DNA from 4 places in the Duganella sp. HH101 genome. Region 4 is predicted to be linked to each of the others. Evidence: predicted binding sites of a transcription regulator. Region 4 holds the regulator's gene; each other region holds the start of a gene.
What was found. The regulator FNR, encoded in region 4, switches genes on or off when oxygen is low (the NO sensors DNR and NnrR bind a similar motif). The targets are predictions, from matches to a motif close to TTGATNNNNATCAA.

Region 1 (7,857 bases), on a different contig from region 4:
GACAATGCGCCGCCGGCGGTACGCGAGAAAATCGCGCAAAAAGAAGTGTCCCTGATGTCCGGCCCGTCGGCACCCGCCGTCGCGCTGAACCAGGACAATGTCGACGACCTGCTTGCTGACCTGGGATTCTAATGGACGATATGCTCAAGGATTTCGTCGTCGAGGCGATGGATCTTGCGGTCAACGTTGAAGAGCATCTGCTGCGGCTCGAACGCGACCCGGACAATAAAGAGACACTCAATGCGGTGTTCCGTTCCTTCCACACCATCAAGGGCGGCGCCGGTTTCATGGGCCTGCCTGCGCTGGTCGCGGCCTGCCACCTGACCGAGAACCTGTTCGACGCGCTGCGCACCGGCGCCGCGCCGGTCACGCCGATCGCGATCGAGGCGGCGCTGCAGGCGTCGGGCTTCGTGGCCGACCAGCTGGCCGAACTGAACAACGGCGCCGAGCCGGACAGCCTGCCGGCCATGCCCAAGGATCTGGAAGTCATCCTGACCGACGCCATCGAAGGCAAGACCACCGCTGGGCCGGCGCATGCGCCGGCCCAGCGGTGGTCTTGCCTTCGATGGCGTCGGTCAGGATGACTTCCAGATCCTTGGGCATGGCCGGCAGGCTGTCCGGCTCGGCGCCGTTGTTCAGTTCGGCCAGCTGGTCGGCCACGAAGCCCGACGCCTGCAGCGCCGCCTCGATCGCGATCGGCGTGACCGGCGCGGCGCCGGTGCGCAGCGCGTCGAACAGGTTCTCGGTCAGGTGGCAGGCCGCGACCAGCGCAGGCAGGCCCATGAAACCGGCGCCGCCCTTGATGGTGTGGAAGGAACGGAACACCGCATTGAGTGTCTCTTTATTGTCCGGGTCGCGTTCGAGCCGCAGCAGATGCTCTTCAACGTTGACCGCAAGATCCATCGCCTCGACGACGAAATCCTTGAGCATATCGTCCATTAGAATCCCAGGTCAGCAAGCAGGTCGTCGACATTGTCCTGGTTCAGCGCGACGGCGGGTGCCGACGGGCCGGACATCAGGGACACTTCTTTTTGCGCGATTTTCTCGCGTACCGCCGGCGGCGCATTGTCGCGCAGCAGTTCTGCCAGTTCGTGCTCCACCGTCTTGGTGATGGTCACGACTTTCTTGATCAGCTGGCCGGTGATGTCCTGGAAGTCCTGGGCCATCATGATTTCCAGCAAACGGGCTTTTTCGGCCTCGGTGGCGGCCGACACGGCCACCGCGAAGGCTTGCGAGTCGCCGGCCAGCTGCTTGAACTGGTCCAGGCTCAGCTTGCCTGCGAACAGGTCGGCCCAGCGGTTTTCCATGTCCTTGGATTTTTTCGACAGCGTATCCTGCTCCGGCATGCCTTCGTCCAGGGTGTTGAGCACCTTGTTGGCGGCTTGTTCGGTCAGGGTGGCGACGTATTCGAGGCGGTCCTGGGCGTCGTTGATCTGCGACGAAGCCTCGGTCAGCGCCTTGTCGTAGCCCAGTTCGCGCAGCGAATCGTGCAGCAGGCGGACGATGCCGCCCAGGCGTTCGAACATCGGCTTGTCTTCGGCCTCGGCGCCGTCGGCCGGCGCGGCGGCGTTGGCCGCGGGCGCTGGGGCGGGGGCGGCAGCCGCGACATCCGCAGGCCGGGCCGACGAGACTTCGTCGAACAGGCTTTCCAGGTCGTCTTCCGCCGAAGCTGGTGCGGGAGCAGGCGCTGGAGCAGGCGCTGCGGTCTTGCTCTGAGCGGACACTTCATCAAATAATGCGTCGAAATCGTCAGCGGCGTTGGTCATAATCCCTGCTTCTCCATAATTTGTAAAATTGCTGCCCTAAACTTGCTTGTCTGTGATGACGCTCGGCAATATAACGCACTTACCCGAGTGTAGCAGGGCGCAGCCAGATTATTCAATCCCGGAGTAGGGTCGCCTGCCCTGCGCTCCGGGTCCAAGCCAAGTTTCGTTGTATTTGGAGATACTAACATTGGTTAGATCGACAAAACACGCCTTGAGACACAAAAGTAGTGCTCGGGTGCAAAAATAACAGGTAAAAAGTATGAAAGCCAACACGGGCGCCACGGGATAAACGGCTTTTATTTGATAATCATCAAGTCTTTCCATACTAACAATAATGTAAATCGGGACTACAATTAAGAGCAGCCAGCTGGTTTTAAAAGGAGGTTCGTCATGTACCGCAAAATCTTGATTACCACCGACGGCTCCGCCGTTTCCAGCAAAACCGCCTGCGCCGGGGTGGCCTTTGCCGAACAGATGAAGGCCGAGGTGCTGGTGCTGTTCGTGGCGCCCGAGTACCAGTACCCGATCTACGTCGAGATCATCCCGCCCAGCTACCCCAGCGAGGACGAATACCGCGCCGCCATGCTGCGCGCCGGCCAGGAGCACACGCAGGACGTCGTCGATTCCTGCGCCAAGCGCGGCGTGCCCTGCGAGGCCTTGACGGCGTTCGCGGAAAGCGCGGCGCTGAAGATCGTCGATGTGGCGGAAAAACACCGCTGCGACCTGATCTTCATGGGCTCGCACGGCCGCAGCGGCTGGGGCCAGCTGTTGTTGGGCAGTGTTACCAACAAGGTGTTGTCGCACGCCAAAACACCGGTGCTGGTGCATCGCCTGATCAAGGAACCCGGCAGCAAATAAAGCGCGGGCCTGCTACATTTTTGTAGTAAGATCACAAGATTAGTTCAAAAATAAGAATACTTACTTTTAATCACTTTTTAAGCACCACTATGATTCGTATTGTCATTGCCGACGACCACACCATCATGCGCGAAGGTCTCAAGCGCATACTCGACGGCGCACCCGACATCGATATCGTAGGCGAGGCCATCGACGGCTTCGAAGTCCTCGGCCATGTGCGCCAGGGCGGTTTCGACCTGCTGCTGCTGGACTTGTCCATGCCCGGCCGCAGCGGCGTCGACCTGATCCGCCAGATCAAGGCGGAGGCGCCCAAGCTGGCCATCCTGATCCTCACCATGCACGAAGAGGAACAGTACGCGGTGCGCGCCATCCGCGCCGGCGCGCAGGGCTACCTGACCAAGGAAAGCGCCGGCACCCAGCTGGTCGGCGCGATCCGCAAGGTGGCTTCCGGCCGCCCCTACATCAGCACCGAGGTGGCCGAGCAACTGGCGCTCAACATCATGATGCCCAACGAAAGCCTGTTGCATAAACAGCTGTCGGACCGCGAATTCGAAGTGTTTTCGCTGCTGGTGGCCGGCAAGTCCATCACCGAAATCGCCAACAGCCTGCACCTGAGCGTCAAGACGGTCAGCACCCACAAGACCCGCATCATGCAGAAGATGGGCATGAGTTCGCTGTCGGAGATGGTGCAATATGCCGTGGCTCATCGTTTGTTATCCCCCTTCAAGACCTGATCTCCCCGTCCCTCGTTAGGACAACTCCTACAAGCCTGCGCTGGCTCCTACGCGCATATTCAGCCATTGCTGATATCTATCTCCCCATCGCGTTGGCATACTGAAACCATACGATTCATGCTGCACGGCACCAGACAGGCAGCACGATGCCGTGCGACACCACAACAGGAAACCAAGCAGCGCGGCACAGCCCAGTTCCCGTCCTTTCGAAAAGCTATACCTGTACACAGGAGATCACCATGCTGTCTACGCAAACGTCCGAAATTCGTCCGACCACCACCGCGACCATGCAGTCCTCGTCGATGGAGGCGGGCCGTCAGCGTCAAGGGCGGCTCTGGTCCAACCTGAAGGAAGTCTGCGACCTGCTGCACATCCCGGCGGCGTGCTCGATCACCACCGAGGAACTGCTGTTCCAGCACGTGCAGTTCAAGACCGGCCAGCGCATCCACACCATCGGCCAGCCCTTCGACACGCTGTACATCGTCAACTCCGGCTTCCTGAAAACGGTGCTGATCGACGAGTTCGGCAACGAACAGGTGCTGAGCTTCCCGATGAAGGGCGACATGCTGGGCGTGGACGGCATCCACACCCGCCACTATTCCTCCGAAGCCGTGGCCCTGTCCGACTGCGACCTGATACTGCTGCCGTTCAAAAAGCTGACGGCGCTGGGACGCGTCCACCTGGAACTGGAAAACATGATGTACGGCGTCATGAGCCGCGAGCTGGTGCGCGAGCAAGCCATGATCGGCATGCTGGGCGCGCTCAGCGCCGAGGCGCGCGTGGCGCGCTTCCTGGTGTCGCTGGCCGAGCGCTTCGCCCAGATGGGCTATTCGAGCAAGCTGTTCAACCTGCGCATGACGCGCCACGAGATCGGCAGCTACCTGGGCCTGACGCTGGAAACGGTCAGCCGCACGCTGTCGGCCTTCAACGAGATCGGCCTGATCAGCGTCGACCAGCGCACCATCGGCATCAAGGATCCGGAAGCGCTGAAAACCCTGCGCCGCCTGCCGCCCTCCCGCACCCGCGCCAAGCAGCTGGCCGCCGCCAAAACCAAGGGCGGCGACAGCGTCACGCCGGGTCAGTTACTGGCTGCGTTGTAAGCCCCGCGCGGCCCCCGCCGCCTTACCCAGCTTGGGCCCGGTCTCTCCAGCCGGGCCTTTTTTTATGCGCCCCCTGCACCGCCGTCAAATAAGCTTTAAATAACGTTGAAATAACCCTTGCATTCCTCCCGCGCTTCTACAATAATGAATGCAAATACGAATCATTCTTATTTAAGGAGCCCAGAAGATGACCACGACCATGCCCGCCACCCCGCCCGCCATCAGCGCCCACGCCCACGCCGCCACCCTCGCGGCGGCGCCGGCCGTCGTGCCAATCAAGCGCATCACCAGCGCCAGCCTGATGGGCGATGGCCGCGAAGTCGAGATCGAACATTCGGGCCGCATTTACCGTCTGCGCATCACCCAGCTCAACAAGTTGATCCTGACCGCATGATGTACGCCGTTCACTGTGCGTGAACCCGGGCGCTGCCGCGCCCGCACTCCCCTTGAGCAAGCCAGCTATCGCCAGCCAGACTCCCACTGAATCCAGGAGCGTTTGATGGCCATAGACCGTAGCAATCCGATTTTTCTCGCCCCCTCCCATGGCGGGCACAATCCAGAACTGATGCTGTCCGCCGTGCTGCATCTGATGTCGCACTACACGGCCGGCAGCGACGACGCCGGCGGCTGCGTGAAGCTGGCCTCGGTCATCGAACGCCACCTGAAAGCGCTGGCCAGCCTGCCGGACCTGGCGCCGGTGCTCAGCGCCACCTGCCAGCAACTGTCCGAGCAGTGGGCCACCGAGGTCGAGCGCAATATGCACCTGCAGGAAAAGAGCAACTTCCTCAGCCGCATCATGGCCCGCGCGCGCACCGCGCCGGCCACCGCCTGAGGAGCCCGTCCATGTGCGAGAAACACGATCCGCTGGCGGCCATCATCGCCGCCGCCATGCCGCAGGTGGCCGGCACGCTGGCGCCCGCCGCCGCCCCACCCCGCCCCGCCGAACAGCAAGTGCTCAAGCCGGCGATCGGCAATGTCATGGACGCCTTGCAGCAGGAAGATTCGCACGCCTCGCGCCGCCGCCGGCTGTGGGAGCTGGGCCATGCCTGCCACTGCCCGCTGGTCGGCGTCGGCTTCCCGCTGGGCGTGCTGCGCAAGCTGGTGGACAAGGTCACGTCCGGCAAGGTGCTGGCCGACGACTATGAAGTGCACGTCGGCGCCGTCACCGAGTGCGGCAACCGCAACCGCCTGTCGGAAGCGCTGCAAAAGGAACTGGAACGCCGCTACGCCGCCGTGCTGCTGCGCTTCCGCGCCGCCAAGACCACCGGACAGGTGGCCGCCATGTGGCGCACGGCCGTGGCCAACGGCGACGTCGCCGGCGCCTTCTGGGCCGGCCTGACGCATCCGCGCTGCAACGCCGAGCTGGAAGAGCAGATGTGCCGCGACCTGCACATGGTGCAGCACCAGGCCGGCGCCTGCGTGCGCGCCGACATCAGCAAGTTCCACGCCACGCTGGCCGAGAACGCGCGCCTGACGCACGACCTGGCCAAGGCGCAGCAGCGCAGCGCGGCCCTGCTGGCCGACAAGAGCGGCGACGCCGAACGCCACGCGGCGCAACTGATGCAGCTGCGCGCGCAGTCGGTCGGCAAAGACAGCCTGATCGATTCGCTGAAGGTCGAGCTGGAGCAGTTGCGCGAGTCCATCCCCGGCCTGGAAAGCCGCGCCAAGCTGGCCGAGCGCCTGGGCCAGATGGAAGAGCGCGAACGCGCCATGCGCAACCAGATCAACGAGCTCAAGCTCGAACTGGCCAAGCTGCAGACGGCGGCCGAACCGGTGCAGGAAGAGACGCGCCAGATCGTCGAGCACGTGATGAAGATGCCGCTCAGCCTGAACGACCGCGCCGTGCTGTGCGTGGGCGGACGCAGCGGCAACGTCGCCACCTACCGCGAGCTGATCGAGCGCGAAGGCGCGCAGTTCGCCCACCACGACGGCGGCCTGGAGGACAACGCCAACCGCCTCGACGCCAGCCTGGCGGCGGCCGACCTGGTAATCTGCCAGACCGGCTGCATCAGCCACAGCGCCTACTGGCGGGTCAAGGATTACTGCAAGCGCACCGGCAAGCGCTGCGTGTTCATCGACAACCCCAGCATCTCCAGCCTCGCGCGCGGCCTCGAACAAGCCGGCGCGGAGTAACTACGAAAAAAAGCCCCATGTGGCTTTGCGGCGGCCTTGGCCGTCGCAAGCACACATGGGGCTTTGTTGCGCTACAAGCTCAGCAGATTAGAACGCCATGGTGCCAGTCAGGTAGACCGAGCGGCCCAGCTGGTCCGTGTAGCGCGGGTCGAAGCCGACCTGGTGGCCCGACGACGCACGCAGCGACAGCGGCGGCTCGCGGTCCAGCAGGTTCTTCACGCCCATGCGGATAGACGCGGTCTTGCTCAGCGCCAGCTTGCCCTGCCAGTCGATCGTCAGGTACGACGGCACCCACAGGCGGATGCTCTCGTCCTTGCCGCTGTCGACGTTGCGCACGGTGGCCTGCGCGTCCTGGTAGCCGTTGCGGTAGTTGGCGCTCAGCGTGTTGCTGACCTTGCCGGTATCCAGCGTCAGCGCGGCGCGCACGATGTGGCGGAACGCCACCTTGTTATCGACGCCGAAGAAGTTCATGTCGCTGGTCCACTCGCCATCGGTGCCCGGACGGGTGTAGTCCGACTTCATCAGGTAAGTGCCGTTCAGGTTGGCGGTCAGCTGGCCGAACGCAAACTTGTGGCGGCCGACCATGTCGTAGTCGATACCCTGGTTGTGGGTCTTGCCGATGTTGATCGACAGGCTCTTCATCGCCCAGTAGGTGTTGCCGGTCGACGGTTCGGTGAAGGTGGTGAACAGGTCGCGGAACTTGGCCGGCGCGGCAAAGATCTGCTGTTCGCTGATCGACGACACGGCGTCGGTGATCTTCACATCCCACAGGTCGGCGCCGAACGAGAACGACGGGCTAGGCTCGACGCGGAAACCGATCGAGTACTGCTTGGAGCGCTCAGGCTTCAGGTTCTCGTTACCGCCGGACAGCAGGTTGTACTGCAGATGGCCTGGACGGCACTGGTCGGTGCCTGGGAACGGGCAGTCGTAGCTGTTCGACGTCACGCCGGCGCTGACCAGCGGCTGGCCGATGTCGAGCATGCTGGGCGCCTTGAAGCCGGTGCCGTAGGAGCCGCGCACCAGCACGGTCTTGGCGGGCTGCCAGCGCGCCGACACCTTGTAGGTGCTGGCCGACTGGGTCTCGCCCATCTTGCGGTGGGCCAGCAGATTGTCGACGCCGGCGATGCTGTCGTAACGGCCGGCCAGGCTCACTTCCAGTTCCTTGGTCACAGGCGCCAGCAGCTCGCCGAACACGCCGTAGGACGCACGCTTCATGTCGTAGGCAGGTTGCGCGGTCAGGTTGTAGATCTTGCCGCCGGCCGCGTC
Region 2 (7,857 bases), on a different contig from region 4:
CGCCTTCGGCCACCATCGCCTCGTCGACCGCGTCGTAGGCGAACACTTCGCCGCTGTACATCCATAATTCGTTCACGGCCGCTTGCGTCTTGGCGTGGCTGACGTCCGTGCCGTCGCCCAGGCGCACGATCAAGTCACCGCTGCGGCGCAGGTGGTAGGTCACTTCCTTCAGCGATTTCTCGGCGATGGCGGCGATGCGGGCATCGCTGCTGCGCGTCAGGCCGACGATCAGGAAGTAGTGCCAGGCGTCGAAGAAGAACTGGCGCACCATGGTGTCGGCGTAGTTGCCGTTCGGTTGCTCCATCAGCAGGCAGTTCTTGAAGTCGTGGGCGTCGCGGTGGTAGGCCAGCTTGTCCTCGTCGCGGCCCGCGCCTTCCAGCTCGCCGGCGTACTCGTACCACAGGCGGGTCTGGCCCAGCAGGTCGAGCGCGACGTTGGTCAGCGCCATGTCCTCTTCCAGCGCCGGGCCTTTGCCGCACAACTGCGACAGCTGCTGGCTCAGGATCAGGGCGTTGTCGCCCAGGCGCAGCAAATAATTTACCTTGTTTTGCACGGTGTGCTCCGCTTACAGGTTCTTGACTTCTTCCGGCATCGGGAAGAAGGTCGGGTGGCGATACACCTTGCTGTTGGCAGGCTCGAACAGCGCGCCCTTGTCGCCAGGGCTGCTGGCGACGATGTCGGCAGCGCGCACCACCCAGATGCTCACGCCTTCATTGCGGCGGGTGTAGACATCGCGCGCGTTGTTGACCGCCATCTCGGCGTCCGGCGCGTGCAGGCTGCCGACGTGTTTGTGCGCCAGCCCGTGCTGGCTGCGGATGAAGACTTCCCACAGTGGCCATTCTTTGCTCATCTTGATCTCCTTATGCTGCCTTGGCGGTGGCGTGTTTGTCGGCGTGCGCGACCAGCGCTTCGCGGAACCAGGCGCCGTCTTCCCATGCCTTGACGCGGGTGCGCAGGCGCTCGCGGTTGCACGGGCCGTTGCCCTTCAATACGTTGTGGAACTCGCTCCAGTCGATGGCGCCGAATTCGTAGTGGCCGGTTTCTGCGTTGAACTTCAGGTCCGGATCGGGCACGGTCAGGCCCAGGTACTCGGCCTGGGGCACGGTCTGGTCGACCATGCGCTGGCGCAGCTCGTCGTTGGAGAACAGTTTGATGCGCCATTGCGCCGACTGCGCGCTGTTGACCGATTCCGCGTCGGACGGGCCGAACATCATCAGCGACGGCCACCACCAGCGGTTGAGCGCATCCTGGGCCATGGCCTTCTGCTCGGGCGTGCCCTTGGCCAGCGCCATCATGATGTCGTAGCCCTGGCGGGCGTGGAAGGATTCTTCCTTGCAGACGCGGATCATGGCGCGCGCGTACGGGCCGTAGGAGCAGCGGCACAGCGGGATCTGGTTGATGATGGCAGAGCCGTCCACCAGCCAGCCGATCGCGCCCATGTCGGCCCACGACAACGTTGGGTAGTTGAAGATGCTGGAGTACTTGGCCTTGCCGCTGTGCAGGGCGGCCAGCAGCTCGTCGCGCGACACGCCCAGCGTTTCTGCGGCGCTGTACAGGTACAGGCCGTGGCCGGCCTCGTCCTGGATCTTGGCCAGCAGGATGGATTTGCGTTTCAGGGTAGGGGCGCGCGTCACCCAGTTGCCCTCGGGCAGCTGGCCGACGATTTCCGAGTGGGCGTGCTGGGAGATCTGCCGTATCAGCGTCTTGCGATAGGCGTCCGGCATCCAGTCCTTGGCCTCGATCTTGACGCCATCATCGATGCGGGCCTGGAAGGCGCGCTCGTCGTCGGCCATGTCGTCCGCCGTGCGGACCGTGCTCAGGCCCGTGTCCACCATTTGTGCATACATCGCTGTCTCCTCATCGCTAGTAGATGGATAATACGATACATATTTTTGTTTGACTACGTTTTTTTTGACTCAGATCATAAATCAGTATCCCATCGGCAAGAGCCGCGAAATAAATGCTGCGCCGATGGTCAGGCAAAGTAAACTCTTGTTTGTGTGTGTATAGAAAGAGAGATTCCTGCTCATGAATTGCAACGACTGGATAGCCGGATTCCTGGCCAGCGACCCGCCCCGTTCGAAGTCGCTGGTGGTGACGATCTTCGGCGACGCCATCGTGCCGCACGGCGGCATGGTGTGGCTGGGCAGCCTGATCGAGCTGCTGGCGCCTTTCGGGGTCAACGACCGGCTGCTGCGCACCGCCGTGTTCCGGCTGGCGCAGGAAGGCTGGCTGGGTGCCCAGCGCGACGGCCGCCGCAGTTCGTATGCGATCACGCCGCCGGCGATGGCGCGCTTCGTGCATGCCTACCGCCGCATCTACGCGCCGCTCAATGTGCACTGGGACGGCAGCTGGACGCTGATACTCAACGGCGACGGCGCGCTCGACGCGGCCGAGCGCAGCGCGGTGCGCAAGGAGTTGCTGTGGGAAGGCTATAGCGTGATCGCGCCCGGCATCATGGGCCATCCGGCGGCCGACGGCCCGGCGCTCGACGAGCTGCTCAAGCGGCTGGGGGTGGCGGGCAAGCTGTTCGTGGTGCAGGGCAAGGCCATGCGCCAGGTAAGCGGGCGGCCGCTGAGCGAGCTGGTGGCCGACGGCTGGGATTTGAGCGGCGTGGCCCAGGGCTATGACCAGTTCATCGCGCAGTTCGAGCCGTTGCTGGCGGCGCTGAAGTCCGCCGCTGCGACCGCTGACGCGGCAGAGGCATTGACGCCGCAGCAAGCCTTCGTGGTGCGCACGCTGCTGATCCACGCTTACCGCCGGGTGCAGCTGCACGATCCGCAATTGCCGGTCGAGCTGCTGCCGACGCCGTGGCCGGGCGCGCTGGCCTACGAACTGGCGCGCACCATCTACCTGGCCGTCTACGCGGCGGCCGAGCAACACATCGACGCCACCCTGCGCCGCGAAGACCCCGCCGCTCCCGCCGCCGAACCCGCTTTCTTCGACCGCTTCGGCGGCCTGACCTAGCGGGCGGCGGGCGTCACTGCGGCGACCAGCGGGAAGGCCGCCGGGTCGCGCAGCGAGGCGATCGACAGGTCGATATCGAGCGCCGGCCAGTACAGGTGATCGGTGCTGGGACGTTGCACATCGTCCAGTTGCGCCCGCGTGGCACCGACGAACCAAGGGAAATCCGCATAGGCGGCATACAGCTTTTCGTTACCCAGATCGACCCAGAAGCCGTGCGCGGCAATGTCGATAATGCGGACCTCGAACGGACGCTCAATGCGTGAAATAGGTGCGCCAGACATTTTGCATCTCCTGTTGGTGCGCGGCGACAAACCGCGCCGCCGTTTGCAACTGCTGCGCCGACAAGCCTGTGTGCCATGCCAGCGCGACCTCCGGCTCCAGCCAGAATTTCGCCGTGCCATCCGGGTGAGACACGTGAACGTACATCCGGGTTTCCTCGCGCGAGAAAAAGAAGTACCGAAAGCCGGCCTGGCGAAACAGCGTGGGGGTCATGGGGATTGTACTCCTGCGGCAGCCCCCTCAACTTAGCAAAGCCGGCATGGCGGGCATTGCGCTGGCGCAGGCTCGAACGGCGGGGTCAAGTCTGACATTTGGACACGCTCTCAGCCGTAGCGGCCGCTACGGCTGAGAGCGTGTCCAAATGTCAGACTTGACCCCGGGGTTGGCGCGAGCCTGTATCATGTCGGCACTGCGCCACAAGTGCACACCAACTTCTTACATAGAATTTACCGGGATTCCGCCATGTCTATCAAAATCAGCCAGCAATTCGACGCCGGCGCCATCGAGGTCTTGCGTGCCGACGATCCGGCCGCCATCGACCTGAACATCCGCAAGGACTCGCACGCCGACATCACCCAATGGTTTTACTTCCGCGTCCAGGGCGCGCAAGGCACGCCGCTGGCGCTGCGCTTCCTCAACGCCGGCACCGCCGCCTACCCGGATGGCTGGAAAGACTACCAGGCCGTCGCCAGCTACGACCGCGACAACTGGTTCCGCGTGCCGACCACCTACGACGGCACGGTGATGACCATCAACCACACGCCGGAATACGACAGCGTCTACTACGCCTATTTCGAGCCGTACTCGTGGGAACGCCACCTGTCGCTGCTGGACAACGCCCAACTGTCGCCGCTGGTCAAGCTGGTCGACCTGGGCAGCACCATCGACGGCCGCGACCTGAATATGCTGGTGATCGGCGATCCTGAAGCGGAGCAGAAGGTCTGGGTCATCGCCCGCCAACACCCGGGCGAGACGATGGCCGAATGGTTTGTCGAAGGCATGGTCGAAGCGCTGCTGGACCCGGCCAATCCTTTCGGCCGCCAGTGCCTGAAGGAAGCCGTGTTCTACGTGGTGCCGAACATGAACCCGGACGGCTCGGTGCGCGGCAACCTGCGCACCAACGCCGCCGGCGCCAACCTGAACCGCGAATGGCTGAACCCGACCATGGAGCGCAGCCCGGAAGTGTTCCTGGTCAAGAACAAGATGCTGGAAGTGGGCTGCGACCTGTGCCTGGACATCCACGGCGACGAAGGCTTGCCATACGTGTTCGTGGCCGGCAGCGAGTCGCTGCCGACCTTCACGCCGGACCAGGAAGAAGCGCAGCAATACTTCATCGACAATTTCCTGATCGCCAGCCCGGACTTCCAGGACGACTACGGCTACGGCGAAACGCCGTACACCGACGAAACCCTGACCATGGGCTCGCCTCACATCACCCACGCCTTCGGCTGCCTGTCGCTGACGCTGGAGATGCCATTCAAGGACAACGCCAACGATCCGGATCCGGATACCGGCTGGAACGGCGCCCGCAGCGCCGAGCTGGGCAAGGCAGTGTTGCAGCCGGTGCTGCAATCGCTGCTGGCACAGCAGTAAGGCCTTAGCCGGGCCCTTCCCTGCGGCGCGACAAGGTCGCCGCCGCAGGGGAAAATACACTGGACCTCACCGGCGCACCCACGCGCCGCTTCTGGAGGTTCAGCATGAATACCCTGACTTGGATACGCCGCACACTATTGATGATTGTGCTGATGTTGTGCGCCTGCAGCACACCCTACCGCCCGCCGCAGCTCCTGGACGCGGGCACCACCTTCCCCGGCCTGATCGACCTGGCCGCCCGCGCCAACGGCAAGACCGCCGACGTGCTGCTGGTGCACGGCATCTGCACGCACGACGCCAGCTGGGCCGGCGCGGTGGTGGGCCAGCTGATGCAATCGCTGGGCGTCGCCGCCGGCCCGGCAGCGCTCAAGGCCGCCGCAGGCCCGCAGGTGCAGATCGTCTCGTCCAGCGCCGACACGCCGGCCGGCCGCCTGCGTTTCGACGCGCTGATCTGGTCGCCGCTGACCACCGAGCTCAAGCGCCAGCTGTGCTATGACCAGACCAACAAGTCGTCCATCTGCGACGGTGCGCCGCCGTTCACGCCGACCCGCGCCAGCCTCAACGCCCGCTTCAAGGATGGCCTGCTCGACGACTGCCTGTCCGATGCGCTGGTCTATCAGGGCGTGGCGCGCGACGACATGCAGCGCCGCATGCGCGACGCCATCCTGCAGGTGCTGGGCGCCGCCGACAGCGCGCCCGGCGTGCCGCTGGTGGTCATTTCCGACAGCATGGGCAGCAAGATCCTGTTCGACACCCTGCTGCGCATGACGGCGGAGGCGCCCGGATCGCGCGCGGCGCTGGCGGCGCAGCAGGCGGTGGACCGCCTGCGCCTGCTGATGATGACGGCCAACCAGATTCCGCTGCTGTCGCTGGCCGACCAGCAGATCGCCACGTCCTTGCTGGCGCCTGCCGCACCGGACAGCCTGCAACTGCTGCTGCAACAGCGCCTGGCGCGCAGGGAGGCGCCGGCAGCCGACCAGCGCCTGACGCTGGTGGCGTTCACCGATCCCAACGACCTGCTGTCGTACACGCTGCAGACGGAAAAATATGCGGGCCAGGGCGTCACCGTCTACAACATCCTGGTCTCCAACGCGCCCACCTACTTCGGCCTGCTGGAGCGCCCCGACTACGCCCACGAGAACTACCTCGCCAACCCCGACGTCGGCCGCCTGATTTCCTGCGGAGTGCCGTCGAGCCCCCTGTGCAAATGAAGGCGCGGAAACAACAACGGCCGCCCGAGGGCGGCCGTTGCGGCAGGCATGGACCGCGCGGCGGGACTTAGCCGCCGGCCACCACCATGTTCTCGATCAGGATGGAGCCGGTCTGCTTGGTGCCGCGCACCAGCACGTCCGCGCCGACGGCGACGATCTGCGCCAGCATGTCCTTCATATTGCCGGCGATGGTGATCTCCTCCACCGGATACTGGATCACGCCATTCTCGACCCAGTAGCCCGACGCGCCGCGCGAGTAGTCGCCGGTCACGTAGTTGGTGCCCTGGCCCATCAGCTCAGTGACCAGCAGGCCGGTGCCCATCTTGCGCAGCATGGCGGCGAAGTCGTCGCCCTTCTTCGTCAGCGACGAGGTCAGCGACAGGTTGTGCGAGCCGCCGGCGTTGCCGGTGGTCTTCATGCCCAGCTTGCGGGCTGAATAGGTCGACAGGAAATAGCCCTGCACCACGCCATCCTTGACCACGTCGCGCTTGACGGTGCGCACGCCTTCCTCGTCGAACGGCGCCGAGCCGACGCCGCCGACCACATGCGGGTCTTCCTTGATCTGTATATGTTTCGGCAGCACCTGCTTGCCCAGCGAATCGAGCAGGAAGCTGGACTTGCGGTACAGCGCGCCACCCGAGGTCGCCTGCACGAAGGCGCCCAGCAGTCCGGCCGCCAGCGGCGCCTCGAACAGCACCGGGCAGGTGCGGGTGTCGATGGTGCGCGCGTTCAGGCGGGCCAGCGCGCGCTCGGCGGCGTAGCGCCCGATCGCTTCCGGCGACGACATCTTCTTGGCGTCGCGCACCGAGGTGTACCAGTCGTCGCGCTGCATCTTCGAGCCCTTGCCGGCGATCATGGCCACCGACAGCGTGTGGCGCGAGTACGGATAGCCGCCGATGAAGCCGCGCGAGTTGGCCGCGACGAAGTGCGACTGCTGCACATGCACGCCGGCGCCTTCGGAGTTGGTCACGCGCGGATCGACCTCAAAGCCGGCCGCCTCGGCGCGCTGGGCCAGCGCCACCGCGTCGGCGGTGCTGATGTCCCACGGGTAAAACAGTTTCAGGTCGCGCGGCGCCAGTTCTAGCTGGTCGGCGTCGGGCGCAATCGTCGTCCGAGGTGAAACGGGCGATGTTGTAGGCCGCCTCCACCGTCGCCTTCAGCGCGGCCGGCGAAAAGTCCGACGTGCTGGCGTTGCCCCGGCGCTGGCCGATGAACACCGTCACCCCCATGCCCTTGTCCTTGTTTTGCTCGATGGTCTCGATCTTGCTCTTGCGTACCGACACCGACAGGCCGCTGCCTTCGCTGATTTCGACGGCGCAATCTGTGCCGCCCTGCTCCTTGGCGAAGGCCAGCACATCGCGTGCGAGCTGCTTCAACTGGTCCTGGGTGTGGGTAAAATGGGTATCGCTCATGGGCTGTAATCTTCGGGTGGCCGCTAAAACAGGTATCATAGCAGTCGTTTACAGTTTACAGGTGCGGCCACGTGCCGAACCGAAAGTTAATATTATGGTAAATCCCAACCGCGGAGCCGTTGGCTTCAGCTCCACCGAATTCGAACAAGAGTACGAGCGCCCGTCTAAAACCGAGCTCAAACGCCAGTCCGACGCCCTGCAAAAAATGGGCGAGACCCTGGTCGAGGCGCCGCGCGACCGCGTCAAGCGCGTGCCGATGCCGGAGGACGTGATGGACGCCATCCTCGCCTGCCAGAGCATCACCAACCACGAGGGCCGCCGCCGCCAGATGCAGTTCGTCGGCAAGAAGATGCGCTCCCTCGACGAGGCCGAAGTGGCCGTGATCCAGAAAACCA
Region 3 (7,857 bases), on a different contig from region 4:
CGGTTTGGGAAACAGGGTCAGGGTTTCCAGATTCTTGCCCCGGCGTAGTAGCACCGAATTGTCGTTGATGCGTTCAAGTATCGCGTCGCCCACCCTGCCGCCGATGCGCACGGTGACGCCGTCGATCACCGCCAGCCGCCGGCCGCCGGCTGCGCGGCCGATCAGGATCGATTGCAGGCGCGGCGCGGACGGCACGCCGTCGGCCTCCGCCGCAGCGCTGTCGGGCGCGGCCATCATGGCCGGAGGACGGGTCGGGTCGGCCATCTTTTGCGCCAGCGCCGGCAGCGCCAGCGCGGCCAGCATCAACGTGGTCAGGCGGCGCTTCACAGTGCTATCCATTTCTGGTCCAGGCTCAGGGTGTACAGGGTCAGCGTCAGCCGTGCCTGCGGGTATTGTTCGGCATCGAGCGCGGCGGCGCCCCAGAACAGCTGGCTCGGCAAAGCCTCCAGCGCTTCCAGGTAATCGATCATCTCCAGGTAGCTGCCCTGCAGCACCAGTTGCACGCCGTGGCGGTACAGCAGCGGCGCCGGTGCGGCGGCTGGCTGCGGCTTGGCCGCCGGTGCGGCCGTGTTCGAGGTTGCGGCCGGCGCCACCGCCAGGATGGAAGCCGGTGTCGGCGTCGATGGCGCGGCCGGCCGCGCGGCCGGCGGCTCGTTCGCGTCCTGCGCGGCGAAGTGGCCGTCGGTCGTGCCTTGCGGCGGCAGCGTCTTCAGCGACACCAGGCGCAGCTTGCCATGTCCCTGCACCATCTGTTGCAGCAACGCGCCCATGCGTTCCGGCGCCACCAGGCCCTTCTGCGCGCTGCGCAGCTTGCTCCGCAACGCCACGCTATCGGCCTGCAAGACCTTCAGGCGCTCGCGCACTTCACGGTCGGGATCGCGGCGCGCGGCCAGGTCCAGCTGCTGCAATTCGGCATCGATGCCGGCGATCTGCACGCGCTGCTGGCGCATGGTGTCGCGCAGCAGGCGTTGGCGCGTGTAGGCCGGATCCAGCACCAGCTGGAACACCAGGAACGCCAGCATCGCCGCGCCCGCGCCCACCACCATCAGGCGTTCGCGCTGGCTCAGCGCCATCAACCAGGCATCGAGTTTGATCCAATAGGCTTTCATGGCTGCTCCGCCTTGGCCTGCTCGCCGGCCGCCGCCGATTGCAGGCTGAATTCCACATAGCGCGGCGCCGCAGCCGGCTCGGGCGCCGATGCGCCATCCGCCGCCGCTGCCTTGGGCGGCGCTTTCGGCTCCGTCATCTGCAACTGGCCGAAGGTCTTGCCGCGCAATACAGCCTCGCCGGCCAGGCCGTTCAGGTAGCCGGGCAGCAGGCTGGCTTTCAACGCCCGCCCCTGCAGGCCGATGGCCTCGCCGCTGCCCTGGATGGTGACGCCGGTCAGCCACAAGCCGTCGATGCCGCGCCGCGCAAAGGCGCGGAAATAAGCCGAGTAGCCACGCGTGGCGCCCGGCTCGCCCTGGTCGAGGATGGCGGCCACCTGTTGCAGATTGCGGTACTGCACGCTGGTCTGGTCCAGCTCCTGCTGCAGGGTCTCGCTCTTGCGCGGCGCCACGAAGGTGGCGGTGACGGCGGTACGGCGCGCCTCGCGCGCGGCCAGGTCGGCCTTGAGCACGGCGGCCTCGCGCTCCAGCGTCGCCAGCTCGATGTTGGCCAGCACCGACGCCACGACCAGCACCAGCACCAGCACGCCCAGCCCCGCCGCCATGGTACGAGTGGTCGCGTAGTTTTTCTTGCGCTTGAAGCCAGCGTTGAACAGGTTGATCTGTTGGCTCATGCCGTCTCCAGCTCGCGCAAGGCGGCGCCCAGCGTGCGCAGGAAGCCGGCCTGCTGCGCCGGGTCTCGCAGCAGCTCGGCGCCGGTCAGGTCCAGCACGCTGGCCAGGTCCAACTGTTCCACCGGCAGGTACAGATTGCTGGTCAGATAGGCGCGCAGCGCGCCGTCGCCCACCGGCGTCACCACCATCTTGGCCACCGTGACAAAGGAGAATTGCCGTTCGAAGTGGTCCAGCGACCGTTGCAGCTCCAGCGTGATGCGGTCATGCAGATGCTGCAGCCGCTCGGGATCGGGGTCCAGCAACTGGTTCAACGTGACGTCGATGCGGCGGGCCAGGTAGAGTTCGGTCTGGTAGCTGACGGTCAGCAGGCCGCCGTCGGCGTCGAAGGCCAGCAGCGCGACGCCGCGCCCCTCCGGCTCCAGCAGCGCCGAGATGTTCCGTTGCGCCATCTCGCCGATGTCGATCGCGGACAGCGCGATCTTGTGGTCGGCGAACAGCTGCTGGTGCGGCATCAGCACGCTGTTGCGGGCCGCCACCGCGAACGCCTGGCGCGCCTGGTTCGAGCCGCTGGCCTGCGGCACTATAGCCATGTCGATGGTCGCCTGCTCCAGCGGAAAATCGATCATGTCCTTGACGCGCCAGCCCAGCGCCGTGCGCATTTCCGCCTCCGGCACATTGGGCGCCTCGACCATCAGCAATTGATAGCCGCCCGCGCCCAGCAAGGTGGTGCAGCGGTAGCGGCTGGCCTGCAACTCCTTGCCCAGCCGCGCCAGGCTGGCGCCGGCCTGGTCGGCCTTGCCGGGGTAGGATGCGGCCAGCAGCACGCGCGGCGGGCCGTCGGTGCGGCGCTCGATCGCTGCGGCCTGCACGCCGTCCGCCGTCAGGCCGATGGCCAGCCAGCCATTCTTTTTTTCCGCTTTTCCGAATAAACGCATCCGACTGTCTCAAATGATTAAGCACGGCATTCAATAGTCGCCGCACATCCTTGATTATATTCAAGTTTCATTGCGCCATTTCTGCAAATTGGCGCCATGCCCCCAGTTTGCCCTGTTAATGCTCAGTTCCCAAATAAAATGAGGCGGATTCAATACACTTCCCTCAAGAAAATCACCGGGCTGCGATACAGGCCGAAGGTCACGCGCCCTTGCGTGGTCGGCAGCCAGGTCGGCCCGTTGACGGTGACGGTGGCGCCGCTCTTGCCGGCGTTGCTGCCCGCCTTCAGGGTGGCGGTGGCGGCGCCGTTGATCATCCTCACCGTCGACGGCGCGCTCGGCGGCGGCGCCGGGCACGCCACCAGGCAGCTGGCGTACTGGAAGTTGCTGGCCGGCGTCACCACCGTGGCGCTGTCGCTGGCGTTGTTGCGCCAGGCCAGCACGGTGCTGCCGTTGACCGAGCTCTGGCCGTAGTACTGCGCGCCCAGGTTCAGCGGCACCGGCAGGCTGGACGAGCCATAGGCGTTCGGCACGAACAGGCGGCCGGACACGACAACGATGCCCGCCTCGACCGCGCCGGTGCGCAGCGAGCTGACGCCGTCGTTGGGCGACCCGGTCTCGGTGGCGCGCACATACACCGGCGTCGGCGTCACCCAGTTGTTGGCGTAGGCCGCGCTCGCGACGAACGGCCGCGGCAGCGTGTAGACCGGCGCGGCGGCCGCAACGCCGGACGCGGCCGGCGCGACCGGCAATAGCGGGAAGGCGCTGGCGGCGATGCCGTTGGCGCTGAGCACCGCGCCGCTCGGGTTGGCCGGCGGATTGGCGACAGCCGTGCTGCCGGCCGCCGACCAGGCCGACAACGCCACCGCCCGCGCCAGCGCACCGCGATAGTTGACCGTCGGCTGCTCCTGCACGTTCATCGCGGTGACGGTCAGATTGAAGGGCTGGCCCGAGTACGCCATGCCAACGTTGGCCGGGCAAGTCATGCCGGCCGGATCGCAGAGCATCGGCGGCGTGATCGCAGTGTTGAAATGGTCGGGCACGAAGCGGCCGACGTTGAGCGTCTCCAGGATCAAGTCGCCCGAATCGAGATAACTGCTCGGCGTGGCCGACGGCGTCAGCTCCAGCACGCCGACATCGCCGTAGGAGAAACTGCTGCCGCTGGCGACGCCGCCGCTGAAGGCGCCGAAGCTGCCGTTGAAGACCAGCGCCTGGTTGGGGTCGGGCATGCCCCGCACCATGTCGGCCAGGCGATCGCCGTTCTGGTCGTTGGCCGCCCGCGCGGTGATCTGCACCGTGGTCGGCGTGGTCTCCCTGCCGAAGTTGGGCGCCGGCGCACCGCCATACATCAGCGCTTTGACCGACATCGTGAACGCGGTGCCGGCGCTGACGAACTTGCCGTCGGTGGGCGAAGCCGGCGTGCCGGCCTTGTTGGACGCCGGCGCCACCAGCAGCAGCTTGTCGGGCCGTTCGACGAAGGGGCTGCTGGTGCCCAGGCGCCCGGTGTTGTCGCTGACCAGGAATTCAACCCGCCCCACGTCGGCATAGCGGAAGTTGTAGATATCGGCCGTGGTCGCCTTGGTGCCGGTGAACACCACGTCGTTGAGCCCGGTCCAGGTGGCGGACGTCTGGCCCGGCAGCGCGCCGGACTTGGCGCACAGCGGCAGCGTCACGGCGCTACCGCCAACCTTGGTGAAGCTGGCGCTGACGCCCGCGTCCTGGATCGGATCGTAGCAGGACAGCGCGTACTTGACCTTGAGCGTGCTGTCCGTGTTCGACAGCGCGGTCGGCACGCCCAGCACGACGAAGGTCAGGGACACCGGAATATCCTTGTTGGCCAGGTTGCGCTGCGCGTTGAAATTGAACAGCTTGCAGGGCTGGCCCGGATCGCCGAACGGCAAGCCGTTCACGCACTGCCCGGACAGCGGATCGGTGAACATAAAGCTCGGCGTGATGGCCGCCGCCCCCACCTGCGAGCTGACGGTCGAGGTGTCGTTGCCGTCGTAGTAGTCGAACAGCTGGCCGCTGACGGTGGCGCTGTTGTTGACCAGCCCGCTGGCGGCGGCGGCCGTCGTCACCCGCAGCGTGATCGGCGGCAGCGTCGCGCCGGCGGCCATGGTGGCGCTGTAGCTGCAGGTGAGCTTTTGCCCGGCCATGCCGCAGCTCCAGCCGGTGCCGCTGGCGCTGACGAAGATCAGCGACGACGGCAGCACGTCCACAATGGTGGTCGGCCCGCCCTCGGCCAGCGGGCCGTTGTTGCTGACGCTGATCAGGTAGTTGCTGATCTGCGAAGGCTGCAGCGGGTTCTGCAAGGTCATCGATACGGCGCGGTCGGCCGCCGGCACGTTGGGCGCGGCGATCACCTCGGCGTTCATCAGCACCAGGTCCTGGCCGGACTTGTAGTCGCTGCGGGCCGAGGTCTGGCCGGCCTTGATGGTCGGCGACGACACCGTGTAGGCGTCGAAGTCGATGCCGTAGGACAAGCTGTCGTTGTTGATGTTGGAGATGGAGTTGAACTGGTTGCCGGACGGGTTGAGCGCATCGGTCATCTCGACGCTGTTGTACATCAGGATCTCGCCGCCGCCCGACAGCGTGGTGTCGCCCTCCCATGTGATGTGGCCGATCTTGCCGGTCAGGCTGCCGATCGGCGTGGGCGTCTTGAAGTTGGCCAGCGTCAGCGCCACGCTGGAGTTGCGGATGTACTGGAAGCCCTCGTAGAGGTTGAGCACCCGGAAGGTCTCGCTGGAATGGGAGTACACCACCAGCAGCTGGAAGCCGCCCAGCACGCCCTCGACCGCGCAATACGGGCTGCCGTTGTTGATGGTCAGGCCGCCGACGGTGTAGTTGGCGTTGCCCTTGGCCACCACCTGCGAGGTCACGTCCACCGCGCCGGCAAAGAAATCGTAGCCGACCGTGGCCGAGCTGTAGCTGCGGTTGCTTGGCGCGGTGACAGCCACGCCGTCGAAGGTCACGCTGTAGTCGGGGGTGGAGCTGGAACCGGCCCAGTAGAGCTGCGCGTTGAGGATGGTGGCGCCGGACGGCACGCCGGTCAGCGCCATGGTCAGCGTGCCGGCGTTGATGGCGCACGGGTCGATGTTGTTGTCCTTGGTGCGCAGGGTTTTCTGCGTGCCGGTGAAGCTGACGTTGCCGGCAAAGCTCTTGAACAGCGTGATCGGCGAATCGGCGCGCGACCAGCCGGCGGCCAGGCTGCACAGCAGCGCCAGCAGGCAGGCCAGCCAGCGCGGGGCGGCGTTGAATATGGCGTCGGGCTTGGTCGCTGTCATCGTCGCCTCCTCAGAACTGCACCGTGACCGTGCGCTGCACATAGTCGGCGCTGGTGGTGGCGGCGTTGGGGCAGACGCCTGCGGCCGGCACGTTGCAGGCCACGGCCGTCACCGTGGTCCGGTTCATGCCCGCGCCCATGCCGGGCGTCGCCACGACGGCGCACTGCACGGTGACGGTGAAGGCCGACAGCGTGCCGCCCGCCACGAAGGTGCGGCTGGCCACGCAGCTGCCGTTGATCTGCTGCTGGTACAAGCCGTATTCGACGCCGGCGCGGGCCGCCTCGTAGGCGCGCGCGCCCAGCAGGTCCAGCGCCGAGCTGCTCTGCTGCGAGCGCGACAGCGACATCGCCGCCACGGCCAGCGCCGACAGCACCACCACCAGGAACATCGCGGTGACGATGGAGACGCCGGCGGCGCGGCGCGGCGGTGTGCGCAGGGTCTTCATGGCGTATTGTCCACGTGGACCTGGCGCACCAGGCTGATGCTTTCGCCGTTGTTGCGCGTCAGCGTCAGCGACACGCCGACCAGGGCGGTGTTGGTATTGGCCAGCACCACGTAATCGAAACCGCAGCCGGACACCAGGCCGGCCAGCGTCGCAGGCGTGCCGAACGGCGGCGCTCCCAGCCCGTTCAGGCCGAAGATCTGCGTGCTGAAGCTGCGGATCAGCGTGCCGCCGCCGCCGGCCACCGGCGCGCACACATAGGTGACGGTGCCGGAGACCACCTGGAAGCGGTTGGTCGGCGACTGCATCGACGGCGATTGCGCGGCGAACGGGTTGTTGGCCAGCGTGATGCGGGTGCCGTTGACCGCCGTGACGCGCGCGATGTTGCCGAAGCTGCGCGCGTCGGCCGGCGCCACGCCGATGTTGAACACGGCGATCCAGTCGTTCACCAGGATGGCCTGGCGGCCGGTGGGCGCGGCGCCGGCGATGTCGAATTGCAGGCTGGCGGCGGGGCTGAAGTCCAGCGGCAGCAGCGAGGGCGGCGGCGAATCGCCGATGTCGATGTAGCGGCCGCCGATCTTGGTCAGCTGGAATTGCAGCGTGCGGCGGTCGGCCGAGACCAGGATGCTGTTGGGCAGCGCCAGCCGCAGCTCGCGCGTGATGCGGCGCAGCGCCAGGTCGGCGACGTCGGTCATGTCGCCGCGCGCGGCGGTGTCGACGTAGTTCTGCACCGGCGTCCTGAGGAACACCGCCACCATGCCGGCCAGGATGCCGGTGATGACCATGACGATGACGGCCTCGACCAGCGTGAAGCCTTGTACGCGCTGGGGCGCTTTCATAGCGACCTCGGCGCGTAGCGGGTGCGGTAGCCGTCCAGCGTCACATTGTCGGTGCCGTAGGTGACGACGACGGTGATGCGCAGCGCGGCGGCCTGCGGGACCAGAGCGCCGGCCGCGCCGAACGCGGCGTCCTGGACGATCGTGACGGCGGCGGAGTAACCGGTCGGGAATGAATTGCCGGCGGCGTCGGTGGTGTAAGTCCCGCCGTAGTCATTGACATTGTCGAAGGGGCGGACATTGCCCGGTTCAAGACCCAGGCCTTCCGGAATGGTGCAGTCGGCCGCAGTCAACGTGGCGGGATCTTCGGCCTTCGGGTCGCTGCCGTCGCACAATGTGAAGTGCGCCAGCCGGACCTCTTCCATCATGCTCTCGGCGATGGCGAGCGCCTGCTTGCGGCGCATCGGGTCGGGACTGGAGCGCGCGCCCATGCCCAGCACCTGCAAGACGCCCACCACCGCAATACCGACAACCACGATGAACATCACCAGCTCAACCATGCTCAGGCCCGCTTGCGCGCGTGAGTTTGGTTTAAAAGACATAGCCAGTTACCGGGGTCACGGTGACGGTGCGGCTACCGCCG
Region 4 (7,857 bases):
TACAACTACAAGATTGTGAAGCAATTCGCAATCGCCACCGTGGTCTGGGGCATCATCGGCATGCTGGTCGGCGTGATTATCGCCGCCCAGCTGGCATGGCCGGCGTTGAACCTGGACATACCATGGTTGACCTACGGCCGCCTGCGGCCCCTGCACACCAACGCGGTGATTTTCGCGTTCGGTATCTGCGGACTTTTCGCGACGTCCTATTACGTCGTGCAGCGCACCTGCCAGGTGCGGCTGTTTTCGGACAAGCTGGCCGCCTTCACCTTCTGGGGCTGGCAAGCGGTGATCGTCAGCGCCGTCGTCACGCTGCCGATGGGCCTGACCCGCGGCAAGGAATACGCCGAGCTGGAATGGCCGATCACGCTGCTGATCGCCGTGGTGTGGATCGCCTACGCGGTGGTGTTCTTCGGCACGCTGCTGACGCGTAAGGTCAAGCACGTCTACGTCGCCAACTGGTTCTTCGCCGGCTACATCATCGCCGTGACGATCCTGCACGTGGTCAACGGCGCCAGCATGCCTGCAACCTTGTTCAAATCCTACTCCGCCTACTCCGGCGTGCAGGACGCCATGATCCAGTGGTGGTACGGCCACAACGCGGTGGGCTTCATCCTGACCGCCGGCTACCTGGGCATGGTCTACTACTTCATCCCGAAACAGGCCGAACGTCCGGTGTACTCGTATCGCCTGTCGATCGTGCACTTCTGGGCGCTGATCTTCACCTATATGTGGGCCGGCCCGCACCACCTGCACTACACCGCGCTGCCGGACTGGACGCAATCGATCGGCATGGTGTTCTCGCTGATCCTGCTGGCGCCAAGCTGGGGCGGCATGATCAACGGCATCATGACCCTGTCGGGCGCCTGGCACAAGCTGCGCACCGACCCCATCCTGAAGTTCATGATCGTCTCGCTGTCGTTCTACGGCATGGCCACCTTCGAAGGCCCGATGATGTCGATCAAGACCGTCAACGCGCTGTCGCACTACACCGACTGGGGCATCGCCCACGTCCACGGCGGCGCACTGGGCTGGGTGGGCTTCATCACCATGGGCTCGATCTACTACCTGCTGCCGCGCCTGGCCGGTCAGCAAAAAATGTATAGCACCAAGCTGATCGACCTGCACTTCTGGGTCGCCACCATCGGCATCGTGCTGTACATCGCCGCGATGTGGATCGCCGGCGTCATGCAGGGCCTGATGTGGCGCGCGGTCAATCCGGACGGCACGCTGACCTACACCTTCGTCGAAGGCGTCAAAGCCACCTACCCGTACTACGTGGTGCGCTTCGCCGGCGGCCTGCTGTACCTGAGCGGCATGTGCGTGATGGGCTACAACACCTGGATGACCTTGCGTAACCGCGAGACCGCCGTGGCGCGCATCCCCGCGCTGACCGCCGGCCACGCCTGATATCGGAGCTGAGTATGAAATTTTCACCGAAGTTTACACATTCGTGGATAGAACAAAATCCCTGGCTGCTGATCGCGCTGGTGACGCTGGTGGTCAGCGTCGGCGGCGCCGTCGAGATCGTGCCGCTGTTCTTCCAGAAGTCCACCACCGAGCCGGTGGCGGGCCTGAAGCCCTACTCGCCGCTGCGCCTGGCGGGCCGCGACATCTATGTGCGCGAAGGCTGCTACAACTGCCACTCGCAGATGGTGCGTCCGTTCCGCGCCGAGACCGAACGCTACGGCCACTACTCGGTCGCCGGCGAGTTCGTCTACGACCGGCCGTTCCAGTGGGGTTCCAAGCGCACCGGGCCGGACCTGGCGCGCGTGGGCGGCCGCTACAGCGATGAATGGCACCGCACCCACCTGGCCAATCCGCGCGACGTGGTGCCCGAGTCGAACATGCCGAACTACCCATGGCTGGCGAAGACCTCGCTGGTGCCGGAATCGATCGTGCCGAAGATGAAGGCGCTCAAGCGCCTGGGCGATCCCTACACCGACGCCGAGATCGCCGCCGCGCCGGAGGAGCTCAAAGACAAGACCGAAGAAGACGCCCTGGTCGCCTATCTGCAAGGCCTGGGCACATTAATCAAGACGAGGAACTAGCATGGCTATCGATACCCTGTTTGATCGCGCCAGCAGCGTGATGACGGTGATTTCCTTCATCACATTTGCCGGCATCCTGTGGTGGGCCTTTATCCACAACAAGGAAGCCGACTTCGCGGCGGCGGCCCAGCTGCCGTTCGACGACGACGAGAAGGAGCACAGCCATGGCTGATTTCACCAACGGTTTCTGGGACATGTACATCGTCGTGCTGACCCTGCTCGGCATCGTCGGCTGCGGCGTGCTGCTGTTCTCGCAATCGAAGATCAAGGGCAAGGCCGGCGAAACCACCGGCCACGTGTGGGACGAGGATTTGAGCGAGCTGAACACGCCGATGCCGCGCTGGTGGATGTGGCTGTTCTACATCACCATCGTCTTCGGCCTGGGCTACCTGGTCCTGTATCCCGGCCTGGGCAGCTATGCCGGCAAGCTGGGCTGGAAATCCTCGGGCCAGTACCAGGCCGAGCTCAAGCAGGCCGAGGCCGACTACGGCCCGCTGTTCGCGCAATACCAGAAGCAGGACCTGAAGCAGGTGGCGGCCGATCCCAAGGCCCACGCCATCGGCGAGCGCCTGTTCCTGACCTACTGCGCGCAGTGCCACGGCTCCGATGCGCGCGGCAACAAGGGCTTCCCCAACCTGACCGACAAGGACTGGCTGTTCGGCGGCGCCCCCGAGACCATCAAGGAAACCATCCTGCACGGCCGCACCGGCGTGATGCCGGCCATGGGCGCCGCGCTGGGTTCGGACAAGGATGTGGAAAACGTCGCCCATTACGTGCTGAGCCTGTCCGGCTCGACCGCCGATCCGATCAAGGCGGTGTTCGGCAAGGACAAGTTCGGCGCCTGCATGGCTTGCCATAGCGCGAGCGGCACCGGCAACCAGGCCCTCGGCGCACCGAATCTGACCGACAAGATCTGGCTGTTCGGCGGCAGCGCCGAGACCATCATGGAAACCATCCGCAAGGGCCGCAGCACCACCATGCCGGCGTTCGCGGACTTCCTCGGCGACGCCAAGGTGCACGTGCTGGCCGCCTATGTGTGGAGCTTGTCGAACGACGTCAACCATGTTGAACCCTCACCGGTCGCGGCGGCGACAGACACCGCCACGGCAGCAAAATGAACGATCCTGCACCACAAGTCATCAAGATGTATGCGGCGCGCGAGGAAATCTATCCGCGCGAAACCTCGGGCCGCTACGCCCGCCTGCGCTGGCTGTGCCTGTGGCTGACGCAGCTGGCCTTCTACTGCACGCCGTGGATGCAGTGGAACGGACGCCAGGCCCTGCTGTTCGACCTGGCGGCGCGCAAGTTCTACATCTTCGGCCTGGTCTTGTGGCCGCAGGACTTCATCTACCTGGCGGCGCTGCTGATCATCTGCGCCTATTTGCTGTTCCTCGCCACGGCGGTGGCGGGGCGGGTGTGGTGCGGCTTCGCCTGTCCGCAAACGGTGTACACCGAAATCTTCCTGTGGATAGAACGCAAGATCGAAGGCAAGCGCAGCGCCCGCATGGCGCTGGACCGGCAGCCGATGTCGGCCGCCAAGTTCGGCAAGAAAAGCGCCAAGCACCTGGCCTGGGGCGCGGTGGCGCTGTGGACCGGCTTCACCTTCGTCGGCTACTTCACGCCGATCAAGCTGCTGGGCAACGAGGTGCTGACCTTGAGCTTCGGCCCGTGGGAATGGTTCTGGGTGGTGTTCTACAGCCTGGCCACCTACGGCAACGCCGGCTGGCTGCGCGAGCAGGTGTGCAAGTACATGTGCCCGTACGCCCGCTTCCAGAGCTCGATGTTCGACCGCGACACGCTGATCATCACCTACGACGGCGAACGCGGCGAACCGCGCGCGCCGCTCAACAAGCGCGATGTAGTCAACGGCGGCTCGTGCATCGACTGCAGCCTGTGCGTGCAGGTGTGCCCGACCGGCATCGATATCCGCAAGGGCTTGCAGTACGAGTGCATCGGCTGCGCCGCCTGCGTCGACGCCTGCAACGGCGTGATGGACAAGATCGGCCAGCCGCGCGGCCTGATACGCTACAGCACCGAGCGGGCGCTGCTGATGCACTACACGCCGACCGAGATCCGCCAGCGCACGCTGCGGCCGCGGGTGAAGATCTACGCCGGCATCCTGGCGCTGATCGTGGCGGCGGTCGGCATCGCGCTGTGGCTGCGCACGCCGCTCAAGCTGGACGTGATACGCGACCGCGGCGCCATGGGGCGCGAGGTCGAGGAGGGCATGATCGAAAACGTCTACCGCCTGCAGATCATGAACACGACCGAGCAGGCGCACACCTACCGCATCCGCGTCGGCGGCCTGCCCACGCTGTCGCAGGTGACGCCGGAAGAGGTGCGGGTGGAAGGCACCGAGACCAAGGCCTATCCGATCCGCCTGCGCACCGAGCACGGCGCCGGCCAGCCGGGCTCGAACAAGATCGAAATCGAACTGACCGCAGTCGACCAGCCGTCGCTGCATGTGAAGGAACACGCGGTATTTTTCGTGCCGCGCTAAGGAGAGCAAGATGAGCGTATCGATGATGGCGCAAGCGCCGGCGACGCCGTGGTGGAAGCAGCGCTGGCCGTGGCTGCTGATGCTCGGCCCGGCCGTGGTGGTGGTGGCCGGCAGCTATACCGGCTACCTGGCCTGGTCGCAGCAGGACGCGCTGGTGGTGGGCGACTACTACAAGCAGGGCAAGGCCATCAACCAGGACTTGCGGCGCGACCGCCTGGCCTCGACGCTGGGCCTGTCGATGTCGCTGGGCTACGACGCCACCACCGGCACGCTGAACGGCCAGCTGCGGCGCAATAGCAGCGACCAGGGCCGGAGCGAGCGGCTGTTCGTCCACCTGTCGCATGCGACGCTGCCGGAGAAGGATATCCAGCTGGTGGTGCAGCCGGACGAGTTCGGCGCGTTCCAGATCAATCTGCCGATGCTGGAGCGCAGCCGCTGGGTGGTGCTGGTGGAGGGCGAGCAGCGCGACTGGCGGCTGGCCGGCGCGTGGACCTGGCCGGCGCAGCGCCAAGTGACGCTGCAGGCCGACAACTAATCAGGCGCAGGTCTGCATGCCGGCGGTGATGGCTTTCAGCGTCGGCACGTCGAGCAATTCGATTTCGCGGTTGCTCACGCGCAGCAGGCTTTCCTTCTTGAACTTGGACAGCAGGCGGCTGATGCTCTCGATCGTCAGCCCCAGGTAGTTGCCGATTTCCTCGCGCGACATGCGCAGCTGGAAGGTGTTGGGCGAGTAGCCGCGCGCCTCGTAGCGCGACGACAGGTTGATCAGGAAGGCGGCAAAACGCTGGGTCGCCTGCATATTCCCCAGCAACAGCATCACGCTTTGCTCGCGCGTGATTTCCTGGCTCATCATGCGGTGGAAGTGGCGCAGCAGCGTCGGCATATCGGCCAGCAGTTGTTGCAGGCTGCCGAATGGAATCTCGCACACCTCGCTGTCTTCCAGCGCCACGGCGGTGCAATGGTGCAGGTCGGTGCTGATGGCGTCCATGCCCAGCAGTTCGCCGGCCATCTGGAAGCCGGTGATCTGTTCGGCGCCCTCGCGGTTGACCTGGTAGGTCTTGAAATGGCCCAGGCGTATCGCAAACAGGCTCTGGAAGGGATCGCCGATGCGGAACAGCGTGGCGCCGCGCGCCACTTTACGCCGGCGGCCTATGATCTGGTCGAGCCGGTCCATATCGTTGTTGTCCAGCCCCATGGGCAAACACAGTTGGTGCATGCTGCAGGTCGCACAACTGGCCTTGAGGATCTCGATGGTGGCGCTGGGCAGGACCAGCTCTGGAAGTTCTCGTATCATGCAGCCAGTGTAGACCATTTGTCGTCATCTGTGGTCGATGCCGCAGTCATCCGATCAAGTATTCGCGCGCCATTTTCCTTGCACGATGCAAGCGGCTCTTGACCGCCGCGCTGCTGTCGCCCACTTCGGCGGCGATTTCGGCGATCGACAGCTCGGCGAAGTCGCGCAGCAGCACCACCTGCAGATAATCGGCCGGCAGCGATTCCAGCGCGTTGACCAGCTCCAGCCGCAGGCCGGCCGTGTCTTGGCTGGCCAGCCACTGCTCGGCGCGCTCGTCGTCCCACGGATCGTGGCCCAGCGCCATGCGGCCGAGGCGGTGGCACTCGCGCTTGACGACCTGGAACAGCCAGCCGGAAAACGCCGCCAGCAGGCGCACCGACGACAGCCGCCGCGACAGCACCAGCAAGGCTTCCTGCACGGCGTCGTCGACGTCGCCGATCAGGCAGTTGCGCTGGGCGTAGCGGCGGATGTCGGGCTGGCACAGCCGCAGCAGCTGCGCCAGCGCCGCCGGATCGCCGCGGTGGGCGGCGTCCAGCACGGGGAGATGGTGTGCCGCCAGTGTCATGGATTTCCGTTATGTTGGGCAGCCTGCGCCTTGTCCAGCCGGCGGCCGACCAGCGCGCACATCGGGCAAAAGCCGAACAGGCCGGAGCCGACGATGCCCGCCGCCGACGCCGCCAGCGCCATGCCCCACATGCCGCCCAGCACGACTATGCCTATCCAGACGGCGATCAGGCCGGCCACCACGCGCAGCGCGCGCTCCCAGTTTGGTACATTTTTCACATAGAACATAGTGCACTCCAATTCGTCGCAGAGGAAGTCCCTCGGCTGCTAAGAGGGCGGCCGGCGCGGTTTGGATTCGCGCTGCGGATGAATTATCACAAAATATTTAGAATTTTTATCTTGCACGCGATTAAATTGCGAGCTATAGTTCAACACATCAAGTAGCACACTATTTGATCGCCAACTACCCAACTGAAAGAAAACATCATGAAACGCACCCTGATCGCTACCGCACTGCTGGCTTCCGCATTCGCCGCCCAGGCCGCCGCCCCGGCCGCCGACACCACCGTCGTCCTGGTCCACGGCGCGTTCGCCGATGGTTCCAGCTGGGACAAGGTCATTCCGCTGCTGCAGGCCAAGGGCTTGAAAGTGGTGGCCGTGCAGAACCCATTGAGCTCGCTGGCCGACGACGTCGCCGCCACCCAGCGCGTGGTCGATGCGCAAACCGGCAAGGTGGTGCTGGTCGGCCACTCGTGGGGCGGCACCGTCATCACCCAGGCCGGCACCAGCGATAAAATCAAGGCCCTGGTCTATGTGGCCGCGTTCGCGCCGTCCGAAGGCGAGGCCACCGCCAACCTGGGCAAGGACTACGCCGTGCCGCCCGGCATCGCCACCCTGCAGGCCGACGCCGCCGGCTACCTGTGGCTTCCTGCCGACTCGGTCGCCAAGAACTTCGCCCAGGACGTGCCGCCGGCCACCGCCGCGCTGATCGCCGCCACCCAGGGCCCGATCAACGCCAAGGCCTTCGGCGACGCCACCACCGTGGCCGCGTGGAAAACCAAGCCCAACTACTACATCGCCGCCGCCAACGACCGCATGATCGCGCCGGCGCTGCAGCAAGCCTTCGCCAGGAAGCTCAACGCCACCACCGTCACGCTGAAAACCAGCCATGTGCCCATGGTTTCGCAGCCGGCCAAGGTCGCCGAGGTGATCATCGCCGCCGCCCAGCGTTAATCCTGTTGCCAAGGCCGGGCTTTGATAGGAGAATTTGCTGGCATTTTCATATTTTTTTCCAATCCCGCCCGGCCTCGCCTACTAAGGATGAAATGAAGTCACTTGGCATCAAGGCAAAAGTTGCGCTGGCCACCAGCATCACCTCGGTTCTGATGATCGCGCTGGTGACGGTGGTGCAAACCCATCGCATGCAGGACGACTTCACCAGGGTGCTGTTCACGCAGCAGACGGCGCTGATCAACCGCACGGCCGAGGAGCTCGACGACAAGCTGTTG

Region 1: the regulator FNR is predicted to act here: its motif matches at 2,067-2,080, upstream of DUGA2_RS16110 (universal stress protein).
Region 2: the regulator FNR is predicted to act here: its motif matches at 1,912-1,925, upstream of paaA (1,2-phenylacetyl-CoA epoxidase subunit PaaA).
Region 3: the regulator FNR is predicted to act here: its motif matches at 2,766-2,779, upstream of DUGA2_RS31620 (agglutinin biogenesis protein MshI).

Annotation. Positions count from the first base shown of each region.
Region 1 covers NZ_LRON01000009.1:89,819-97,675, forward strand. The annotation lists gene DUGA2_RS16090 (protein phosphatase CheZ) at 1-132, shown strand, start outside; gene DUGA2_RS32715 (Hpt domain-containing protein) at 132-584, shown strand; gene DUGA2_RS16100 (Hpt domain-containing protein) at 487-939, opposite strand; gene DUGA2_RS16105 (protein phosphatase CheZ) at 939-1,766, opposite strand; gene DUGA2_RS16110 (universal stress protein) at 2,157-2,624, shown strand; gene DUGA2_RS16115 (response regulator transcription factor) at 2,714-3,358, shown strand; gene DUGA2_RS16120 (Crp/Fnr family transcriptional regulator) at 3,661-4,458, shown strand; gene hemP (hemin uptake protein HemP) at 4,646-4,852, shown strand; gene DUGA2_RS16130 (hypothetical protein) at 4,958-5,290, shown strand; gene DUGA2_RS16135 (DUF2325 domain-containing protein) at 5,302-6,591, shown strand; gene DUGA2_RS16140 (TonB-dependent receptor) at 6,679-7,857, opposite strand, start outside.
Region 2 covers NZ_LRON01000023.1:8,800-16,656, reverse strand. The annotation lists gene paaC (1,2-phenylacetyl-CoA epoxidase subunit PaaC) at 1-553, opposite strand, end outside; gene paaB (1,2-phenylacetyl-CoA epoxidase subunit PaaB) at 566-850, opposite strand; gene paaA (1,2-phenylacetyl-CoA epoxidase subunit PaaA) at 861-1,847, opposite strand; gene paaX (phenylacetic acid degradation operon negative regulatory protein PaaX) at 2,029-2,967, shown strand; gene DUGA2_RS26660 (DUF2442 domain-containing protein) at 2,964-3,248, opposite strand; gene DUGA2_RS26655 (DUF4160 domain-containing protein) at 3,220-3,459, opposite strand; gene DUGA2_RS26650 (M14-type cytosolic carboxypeptidase) at 3,709-4,839, shown strand; gene DUGA2_RS26645 (hypothetical protein) at 4,944-6,050, shown strand; partial or broken gene pmbA (metalloprotease PmbA) at 6,118-7,462, opposite strand; gene yjgA (ribosome biogenesis factor YjgA) at 7,557-7,857, shown strand, end outside.
Region 3 covers NZ_LRON01000043.1:8,573-16,429, reverse strand. The annotation lists gene DUGA2_RS31635 (MSHA biogenesis protein MshK) at 1-339, opposite strand, end outside; gene gspM (type II secretion system protein GspM) at 324-1,109, opposite strand; gene DUGA2_RS31625 (MSHA biogenesis protein MshI) at 1,106-1,780, opposite strand; gene DUGA2_RS31620 (agglutinin biogenesis protein MshI) at 1,777-2,715, opposite strand; gene DUGA2_RS31615 (DUF6701 domain-containing protein) at 2,865-5,996, opposite strand; gene DUGA2_RS31610 (agglutinin biogenesis protein MshP) at 6,007-6,441, opposite strand; gene DUGA2_RS31605 (type II secretion system protein J) at 6,438-7,277, opposite strand; gene DUGA2_RS31600 (hypothetical protein) at 7,274-7,816, opposite strand; gene DUGA2_RS31595 (MSHA biogenesis protein MshC) at 7,806-7,857, opposite strand, start outside.
Region 4 covers NZ_LRON01000003.1:258,151-266,007, forward strand. The annotation lists gene ccoN (cytochrome-c oxidase, cbb3-type subunit I) at 1-1,410, shown strand, start outside; gene ccoO (cytochrome-c oxidase, cbb3-type subunit II) at 1,425-2,051, shown strand; gene DUGA2_RS06290 (cbb3-type cytochrome c oxidase subunit 3) at 2,053-2,223, shown strand; gene ccoP (cytochrome-c oxidase, cbb3-type subunit III) at 2,216-3,169, shown strand; gene ccoG (cytochrome c oxidase accessory protein CcoG) at 3,166-4,551, shown strand; gene DUGA2_RS06305 (FixH family protein) at 4,562-5,086, shown strand; gene fnr (fumarate/nitrate reduction transcriptional regulator Fnr) at 5,087-5,845, opposite strand; gene DUGA2_RS06315 (RNA polymerase sigma factor) at 5,892-6,410, opposite strand; gene DUGA2_RS06320 (DUF2892 domain-containing protein) at 6,407-6,637, opposite strand; gene DUGA2_RS06325 (alpha/beta fold hydrolase) at 6,836-7,582, shown strand; gene DUGA2_RS06330 (response regulator) at 7,675-7,857, shown strand, end outside.